DNA from 4 places in the Zoogloea sp. JDB1 genome. Region 4 is predicted to be linked to each of the others. Evidence: riboswitches for the same ligand, from Rfam matches in the RefSeq annotation. Region 4 holds a riboswitch; each other region holds the start of a gene.
What was found. Region 4 has a riboswitch for cobalamin ahead of AC1PPK_RS04150 (TonB-dependent receptor domain-containing protein). Riboswitches for the same ligand answer to the same signal wherever they lie in the genome.
Positions count from the first base shown of each region.

Region 1: linked by a shared signal. The riboswitch ahead of AC1PPK_RS17265 (TonB-dependent receptor) and the one ahead of AC1PPK_RS04150 (TonB-dependent receptor domain-containing protein) in region 4 are both predicted to bind cobalamin.
Region 2: linked by a shared signal. The riboswitch ahead of AC1PPK_RS22165 (energy-coupling factor ABC transporter permease) and the one ahead of AC1PPK_RS04150 (TonB-dependent receptor domain-containing protein) in region 4 are both predicted to bind cobalamin.
Region 3: linked by a shared signal. The riboswitch ahead of AC1PPK_RS17760 (ribonucleoside-diphosphate reductase subunit alpha) and the one ahead of AC1PPK_RS04150 (TonB-dependent receptor domain-containing protein) in region 4 are both predicted to bind cobalamin.

Region 1 covers NZ_CM161496.1:3,812,876-3,815,048, forward strand. Annotated here, with positions in the region: gene AC1PPK_RS17260 (methyl-accepting chemotaxis protein) at 1-367, shown strand, start outside; cobalamin riboswitch at 511-778, shown strand; gene AC1PPK_RS17265 (TonB-dependent receptor) at 902-2,173, shown strand, end outside.
Region 2 covers NZ_CM161496.1:4,889,426-4,891,598, reverse strand. Annotated here, with positions in the region: gene cobM (precorrin-4 C(11)-methyltransferase) at 1-134, opposite strand, end outside; gene AC1PPK_RS22165 (energy-coupling factor ABC transporter permease) at 134-760, opposite strand; cobalamin riboswitch at 950-1,166, opposite strand; gene AC1PPK_RS22160 (hypothetical protein) at 1,432-2,173, shown strand, end outside.
Region 3 covers NZ_CM161496.1:3,922,987-3,925,159, reverse strand. Annotated here, with positions in the region: gene AC1PPK_RS17760 (ribonucleoside-diphosphate reductase subunit alpha) at 1-926, opposite strand, end outside; cobalamin riboswitch at 1,061-1,260, opposite strand; gene AC1PPK_RS17755 (TetR/AcrR family transcriptional regulator) at 1,484-2,173, shown strand, end outside.
Region 4 covers NZ_CM161496.1:944,113-946,285, reverse strand. Annotated here, with positions in the region: gene cobU (bifunctional adenosylcobinamide kinase/adenosylcobinamide-phosphate guanylyltransferase) at 64-612, opposite strand; cobalamin riboswitch at 715-961, shown strand; gene AC1PPK_RS04150 (TonB-dependent receptor domain-containing protein) at 1,094-2,173, shown strand, end outside.

The sequences.
Region 1 (2,173 bases), 2.8 Mb from region 4:
GTCCAGTTCGACGCAGGAGATCTCCTCCACCATCGAGGCCATGCGCCGACACTCCGAACAGGCCGCACGAGAAATGGAAGCAGCGGAAACGCTCGTGGTGCAGAGCGTTTCCCGCGCCGACGACGCGGACAAGGCGATCAAGGAAATCGGTACGGCGGCCAGCGACACCGCCCACGTCGTATCCGAGATTTCGGACGCAATCCGCGAGCAAGGTGCAGCCAGCAACAACATCGCCGTGCAGATCGAGCGCATCGCACAGATGGCCGAAGAGGCCGCTGCCGCAGCGGAGCAATCGTCCGTCACAGCCCGCAGCCTGGACGAACAGGCCCAACGTCAGATCGCCACACTACAGCTGTACAAGGTCTGAAATCCTGGCGGATTGGACACCATCCGGGCACGACATCAACCTGATCGCCCGGGCGCCTTGGCCCAAACCATACAAATCTCATATCGACAGAGTTTTTCAACAAGGCATAGAATGCGCGGCTTCGTTGAATTCACTTCGAATTTCAGCGATCCCATGCAGCAGGTGCCCGGAATGCCATGGCATTCCGGGTTAAACGGGAACAAGGTGCGTAGTTTTTCTGCAAAGCCTTGGCTGCCCCCGCAACGGTAAGCAAGTTCAGGTACATCCCGGTCGTCCTCCCCGATGGCCAGCCACTGATCTCCTACGTGACGTCGAACACGGCGTGCGCGAAGAGTTTGGGAAGGCGATGCACTCGACATCGGTCCGATGTCACTTGCGAGCCCGGAGACCGGCCTGTTGCTCGATGTCCCTGGATCAGACCGGGGGCGCTTGCAACAGACCGTCTGCGGGGTGCAGAGGGCGGCAAAAGCACACTGCCTCTGGCACTGCCTGTCGTCTTCGCTGTGCGGACGGTCCACCAGGACGTTCGACCTCATGCCAGACGCGCAACGCAAGTTCCACCCTCCCTCGCCCCGCAGCTTCTCCCGTCGCGCCGCCATCTTCATGATGAAGCAGCGCATGCGGCCCCTGATGCTGGCCGTCCTTTCCACGTGCTCCTTCCCTGCTTTCGCAGCCGGTATTCCCACGCTGCAGGAAGTCACCGTCAACAGCAGTAGCAGGGATTTGATAGGAGTAGCCGATTCCGCGAGCGAAGGCACCGTCACCGCGAAGCAACTGGCGAACCGGCCGCTGCTTCGCCCTGCCGAAGTGATGGAGGTCGTGCCAGGCATGATCGTCACCCAGCACTCCGGCGACGGGAAGGCCAACCAGTACTTCCTGCGCGGCTTCAACCTCGACCACGGCAGCGACTTCTCGACCCACGTCATGGGCATGCCCATCAACATGGTCAGCCACGCGCACGGCCAGGGCTACATGGATCTCAATTTCCTGATTCCCGAGCTGGTCAGTACCGTGAAGTACAAAAAGGGCGTCTACGGCGCGGAGGACGGTGATTTCGCCACCAGCGGCAGTGCCCGCATCGACTACCAGCGGAAGCTGGCTGCCCCCTTCATCGACCTGACCGTCGGCCAGCACAACTACAGCCGCCTGCTCACTGCGGGCAGCACGGAGTTCAACGGCTTCAACCTGCTGGCGGGGATCGAGGTGGCCGGAAACGATGGCCCCTGGGATCAACCGGAAAACCTCGAGAAACAGAACGCCGTCTTCCGGCTGTCGTCGGGAACCGCCGCCAACGGCTTCGCCCTGACGGCCATGCTCTACAAGGCCGACTGGACCGCATCCGAACACGTGCCCGCGAGAGCCATCGCCAGTGGCGAAATCGGCCGCTACGGCACCCTGCTTCCCAACGACGGCGGACACACGCATCGCTACAGCCTGTCCGGCGAATGGGCGCTCACCGGCGAGAACAGCGCCACCCGTGCCAACGCCTACGTGATCGATTACGGGCTGAATCTGTTCTCCGCGCCCTCCGGCTATATCAGCGGCCTCGCCGGCGACCAGCATGAACAAGCTGACCAGCGCGTCGTCTGGGGGGGCGATCTCCGCCGCACCTGGTTCCTCAGCCCCGCGCTGCGGGATACCGAGCTCACCGCCGGCGTCCAGCTGCGCCAGGACCGCATCAGCAAGGTCGGCCTCTACAACACGGTCAATCGCCAGCGCACCGACACCGTTCGCGAAGACAGGATCACTGAAACAGCGTCGGGCGTCTTCATTGACGCCAGGACGCAATGGCTACCCTGGTTCCGC
Region 2 (2,173 bases), 1.7 Mb from region 4:
AGCGTCGCCGCCTGATCGACCAGCGAGCCGGCGAAGAGGATCGCGCCGGCTTCTTCGAGCAGGCGGCGGCCCTTCACGGTGAGCAGCTCCGGGTCGCCCGGACCGGCGCCCACGAACCAGACCTTGCCGGCCATCAGGCAGCCTTCGCGGCGAAGCAGAAGCGCACCACCGGGTTGTCCTGGCGGCGGCCGATGGCCTGCAGGGCCAGCAGCGTGAAGATCGGCTCGACCATCACGATGGCGGCGTAGGACGAAGCGAAGGCGAGCCAGGCGGAGAAGGGCGTGGCGACTTCACCGATGGCGAGCCAGAAGCCGACCATCAGCGTCACGCCGCTGTAGAAGGCGGCGTCGAGCTTGAGGATGCTGCGTACATCCAGCTTGGCGAGGCGCTGGCCGAAGGTGGCATGCACGACCATCAGCGGCACGGCGAGGGACAGGGTATTGACGCCCAGGTGCACCAGGTCGGTCGGCTCGAAGATCAGCCCTTGGGCCAGCAGGCCAATGGCGAAGCCGAACAAGGCCGGTACGAAGCCGAGGGACAGGTAGATCGGCATGGCGCCGAGGAAGTGCAGCTCGGACGGGCCAACCTTCAGGTGGAAGGCCTGCATGAACAGCGTGAAGAAGACGCCGGCGATGAGCGTGCGGACGATCAGCTGCGGTTGCTTGAGGAGGTGGACGGACTGGCTGCCGAGCAGCGCCACGGCGGCGGCGTTGGCGGCGACGATCTTGGCACTGGCGACGTACCCCGGTTCGATGTGCATGTTTGCTTTCCTTCGTGTCGATTGAACGAAGTGCGGCAGGGCAACGGGGATGTGCAGAACAAACGCATACAGACCAGGCGGGTGCGGACCTGTGGCGGCGACGGTTCCGGGAAACAGCGGAGGGAACAGGACGGCAACGGGTCTGGGCAAGCCCATCGGTCGGATCTGCCCACACCCCGGGGCCGGTACCACACCCAATCGTCACAGGCCGGTCTTCTGGCTCGCCTTCATTCTCGTCTGCCAACCTTCCCGGGAAAAACCCAGTGGCGTAGAGCAGATTCGTCAGGCTTACAGCAGCGGGGGCTGCGCCGGAATGGTCGGGGAGAGCATGCTCCCGACGTCACCGGACTTCCCGTTTCACCTTTCCCGCAGACGCGGGGTCGGCACCCGTAACGGCGCGGAGTCTAACTGTATGTTCTTTACGCGCGCAAGCTTCCCTGGCGGCAGGCAGGGATCGATGCTGGGTTTTGCCCGTTTCGGGGATAGAATTTCCGGGACTGGGAATTTTTCACAGGGATTGGAGGGTAATCCCGCACCATTCCGGGATTGACCCAGCCCGCAGGCAGCGGAATACTTGCATCTGTAATAACCCCGGTCCCTCCAGCGGATCAATATCCCGTGGTGTCTTGACTGCCGTGCAACCCGATCCCTTTTTCCCGCCCGGCCGCGGCATGGCCTCGTCTTCTCTTCCTGACGCTTGTTCTGACAGGGACCGGAGTCGATGCGAGGACACGAATGCCGACGCCCTGGATGCGGAGGCCGAGGCCCTGCTCGCCGACATCAATTCCTTTGACCTTGAGGCAGCGCGCAAACGCGTGCAGGAGATCGACTCCCGCTACACCGGCCTGCCCCGTTCGAGGGAGACCTATCACGAGGTCCCGGGCAACGACTTCCCGCCGGTGCGCCTGGCGGGCCAGGCAGCTGCCGTTCAAAAGGACGAGGAGCCGCTGCCTACGGTGCGGAGCGGCGGTCTGCTGGACCAGTTGCGCGGTGAGGTGGAGACCCGCCAGCGGGCCGTCGAAGATGCGTTCGAACGGGTCGACGCTGCCAAGACCAGCCTGGACCGGCGCTTGCGCGCGGCTTTCGAATATTTCCACGACCTGAGCACCCAGCTCAACTATCTCAAGCCCCAGGTGGCGCGCAATTACATTTTCCTGAATGCCGACGATGCGTTTCGCAACCTGGCTTGGCTGGAGGGTTTCGCAGATTTCCGTACTCAGGCCGAGAGCGATGGCGGCCGCATCGAGAGGGTGACCTTCGGCTACACGCTGAAGGGCGGCGGTGTGCGCATCATCGAGCGTGCCGGCCATGCGGTCGAACGCCTGCGCCAGATGCTGTTCGACCTCGGGTTGCGTTTCGAATGCGTCGAGCGGCGCAATCGCCAGCGTGAGCTGGAGCTCGGCACTTTCACGG
Region 3 (2,173 bases), 2.7 Mb from region 4:
ACGCGCATGAAGAAGATTTGCGGCAGCTCGATGCGGCGGCCGTCCTCGTGCAGGAAATAGCGGTCGTAGAGGGTCTGCAGGCCCAGGTAGCCGAACTGCAGGTCGCGTTCTGGGCGCAGGGCGGCGGTGAGGCGGGCCAGGTCGAAGTCGGCCAGGCGCGGGTCGAGCAGCCCGGCGGCGATCCCGCGGCCGACGAATTCCGGCAGCTGCTCGGCGTACAGCCCGGCCAACGCATCCAGTTGCACGCCGTGGCCCAGCACCTCCCGCGCCAGGCTGACCAGCAGCAGGCGCGCGGTGGCCTGGTTGTAGCCGGGTTCGCGCTCGATCAGCCCGCGGGCGGAGAGGATCAGGGCCTGGTCCACGTCGGCGAGGGGCACCCCGTCGTAGAGGTTGCGGAGGGCGTGATCGAGGATGGTCTGGGGGCTGACGCCATCGCCCAGGCCGGCGCAGGCTGCCCGGCAGTTGGCCAGCAGGCGGGCGGTGTCGAGGGGGATGCGGCGCTCGCCGTCCAGCACGTGGAGGACAGTCGCGGTGGCGGCGTCGACCGGCACGGAGGCCCGTTCCGCCGACCGGCGCTCCCGGTACAGCACATAGGCGCGGGCCACGTCGTGCTCGCCGGAGCGCATCAGGGCCAGTTCGACCTGATCCTGGATGTCCTCGATGGACACCGTGCCGCCGTCCGGCAGGCGGCGGGTGAGGGCGCGCAGCACGGTGTCGGTGAGGCGGCCGACGATCTCGCGGACGCGGGACGAGGCGGCGCTGGCGTTGCCTTCCACGGCGAGGAAGGCCTTGGTCATGGCCACGGCGATCTTGTCGGCGTTGAAGGCGACGACGGCCCCGTTGCGGCGGATGACCTGCAGCGCGGCGACGGCGGATTCATGGCTGCCGGCGTGGCTCGGCGGGGATTTCAGGATGGCGGTCTGCAAAGCGGGTTCTCCGTGTCCGGGGGGCGGAGAGCCGAGGGCGCTGCCTTTGCACGATGGCGGGAATCCGGCAGGGCGGCCCACTACGCAACGGCGGCAAGACTCCTCGTTTCAGGGACACCCCGCCCCAAAAGCGCAAAAAGGATTGGGCCATGGCAGGTCTCCTGACTCTCGGGTCCGCGTGTCGTGCCGGCCTTCCCGGAGCGCATCCAGTGGCTGTGGGGGCACGAAACTCGCCGATTACAGTTGCGGGGGCAGTGCCGGCATTGAGACCGTGGTCTCGCACCGGCTTCCCTTTTCATCCCCTTGCGGGGAACCAATGACGGGGCGGAGTGTAGGCGGCGGCTGGTGGGGATGTCAATGCGTTGATCGGCTATTTAGTGATTGAGGTGATTTATGGATCAACCAATAGTAGGTCTTGGTTCTGGGGGTATCGCTGGGTGAGCGCACCTGATCCTCCATGGGGATGCAGGCGTTACGGCCGATGGATGTGCGGGGGGACACCTGCTTGCTGTTCGTGGCGCTGACTCCGGTGCTTGCATCCACGTAAGGATCACTTTATGTTCAAACGACTGTACGAGGACGGAGTATCAGAAGTGGCTGCACCGAAAGCTGTCGAAACCCCCAATGCGGACACCCGCGAACGAATTCTCGATGCGGCCGAGCGCCTCTTCATGGCGAACGGCTACGAAGGGACGTCGATGCGCCAGATCACCAGCGGGGCAGGCGTCAACCTGGCAGCGGTGAATTACCACTTCGGCTCCAAGGAGTCCCTGATGCAGGAGGTCTTCCGCCGGCGGCTCGACTGGCTCAACGATGAGCGCATGCGCATCCTCGACGCGCTGGAGCGGGAATCGGCGGGCAAGCCGTTGAAGCCGTCGCAGATCGTGGATGGTTTTTTCGGGACGCTGCTGCGCCTGGCCGACAACGAGGCCCGCGGCGGCATGACTTTCCTGCGCCTGCTCGGGCGAACCCTCACCGAGCCCACCGAGTTCATCCATACCTTTCTCGCCCGCGAATACCGGACCGTCGTCGAGCGCTACAAGGAAGCGCTGTTCAAGGCGCTGCCGGATGTGCCCAAGGCCGAGATCGTCTGGCGCTTCCACTTCATGCTCGGCGCCACCTCGTTCGCGATCGCCGGCATCGACGCGTTGCGCGTCGTGACGGACTGGCAGATCGAGGACGAGGCTGAGATGGACCGCTTCGACAGGCTGCTGCCGCGCCTGATGTCCTTCCTGCTCGGTGGCCTG
Region 4 (2,173 bases):
CAGCAAGCAGCGGCCGCTATGTGGCGGGACATCGCCGAACTGTGACCTATTACCACCCGCCCTTCAGGTCCCCTTGAGGACCAGCGGCAGGCCCGCGGCGACGAAAATCACCCGCCCGCACAGGGCCGCCACGGCCTGATTGAGACGCCCGGCCTCGTCGCGGAACAGGCGGCCCAGCGGACTCTCCGGCACCAGGCCGAGACCCACCTCATTGGCGACGAAGATCACTTTCCCCGGCAACTGCGGAATCAGCTCGAGCAACGCCGCACGCTCGCGGGCGAAGGCCGGCAGCAGCTCGGCACCGGCGGCCGACGGCAGGTTCTCGGCCCCGTCGAGCAGGTTGGCCAGCCACAGGGTCAGGCAATCGACAACCACACAGCGCTCCGGCGCTGTCGTCGCCTGCAGTGCCGCCGCCAACGCGCGGGGCGCTTCGACGACATTCCAGCCGGCCGGCCGGTCGGCCTGGTGGCGTGCGATGCGCACACACATTTCCTCGTCCAGCGCCTCGGCGGTAACGATCACATGCACGGCCAGGCCGCTGGCGGCGGCAGCCTGCTCGGCATGGCGGCTCTTGCCGGAACGGGCACCGCCCAGGATCAATTCGGATGACATAAGAGGCTCCAGCGGATTGACGCTCACGTCAACCCAATTCGGGAAGTGACTGATTTTGGTGCTATTATCGCCGCCGTTGTCGCCACAGGGCCGAATCGGTCCGGCGATACGCGTGCTCCAGGTGCTCCAGCGGCCGTCCAGGTCAGGAGTTAAACGGGAAACAGGTGCGCGTGCTTCCAAGGAAGCCGCAAGGCCTGTGCTGCCCCCGCAACGGTAAGCAAGCGCAAGGCGCATCACATAGCCACTGGGCCCGTCGGGTCTGGGAAGGCGATGCGTCCTGTCCGGTCGGCATTGTGCCGCACCGGCTCGGCTTGCGAGCCCGGATACCGGCCTCGATCACACAACAGCGGAAGTGCCACGGGGTGGTGGCAACGCGCGCGGCCGTGATCCTGTCCGGCCTTCTGCGGTACCTCCCCTGCGCTTCCACACGCAATCCACCCGAGTCGGCGGGGACGCCACCGGGTCCGGGAGAACCTGACAGATGATCATCCGACTTTCCACAGCTGCCCTGGCGGTCGCCTCCGCCTTCCCCGCCATCGCTCTGGCTGCCCCCGCCGAACAACCCACGGTTGTCGTTACCGCGACCCGTCAGGCCCAGCGTGCCGACGAGTCCCTCGCCGACGTGACCGTCATCGAGCGCGAGCAGATCGAACGCGCCGGCTCGACCTTCTCGCTGCCGGAACTGCTGGCCCGCCAGCCCGGCATCCAGATGGCTTCCAGCGGCGGCCCCGGCAAGGCCACCGACATCTTCATTCGCGGCGCCAGCCCGCGCCAGACCCTGCTGGTCGTGGACGGCATGCGCCTCGGCTCCGCCACTCTCGGCTCGCCGAGCTGGCAGGACATCCCGCTGTCGCAGATCGAACGCATCGAAATCGTCCGCGGCCCGGCTTCCGCACTGTACGGCGCCGACGCGATCGGCGGCGTGATCCAGATCTTCACGCGCAAGGGCGAAGGCGCGCCGAAGGTGGACGCCTTCGTCGGCGTCGGCAGCTACGGCACCCGCGAAACCTCTGCCGGCGTGTCCGGCGGCACCGACAAGCTGTCCTACTCGGTGCGCGGTGGCTACGCCGAGAGCGACGGCTACAGCGCCATCTACAGCAAGACCAAGCAGCCCTACTACTACAACCCGGACAAGGATCCGTACCGCAACAGCAACCTGTCGGCCAAGCTGAGCTACCGCGTGGCAGATGGCCATGAAGTCGGCGGCTCAATCCTCTACGCCACCAGCCGTAACCACTATGACTCGGGCCTCGGCTTCGACAACTTCAACGACGACGTGCAGAACGTCTGGAACCTGTACAGCCGCAACCGCCTCAGCGACGTCTGGACCAGCACCGTTCGCTTCGGCCAGTCCGTCGACGATTCGAAGGACTTCGCGTCCTACGCCCCCAGTGGCGCGTCGATCAAGACCACCCAGCAGCAATTCATGTGGCAGAACGACATCCGCCTGCCGATCGGTACCCTGCTCGCCGCCTACGAGAACCTGCACCAGAAGGCCGTCAACCAGGACACCTTCGACGTCGGCCGCTCGATCAACTCGGCCCTGCTCGGGTGGACCGCC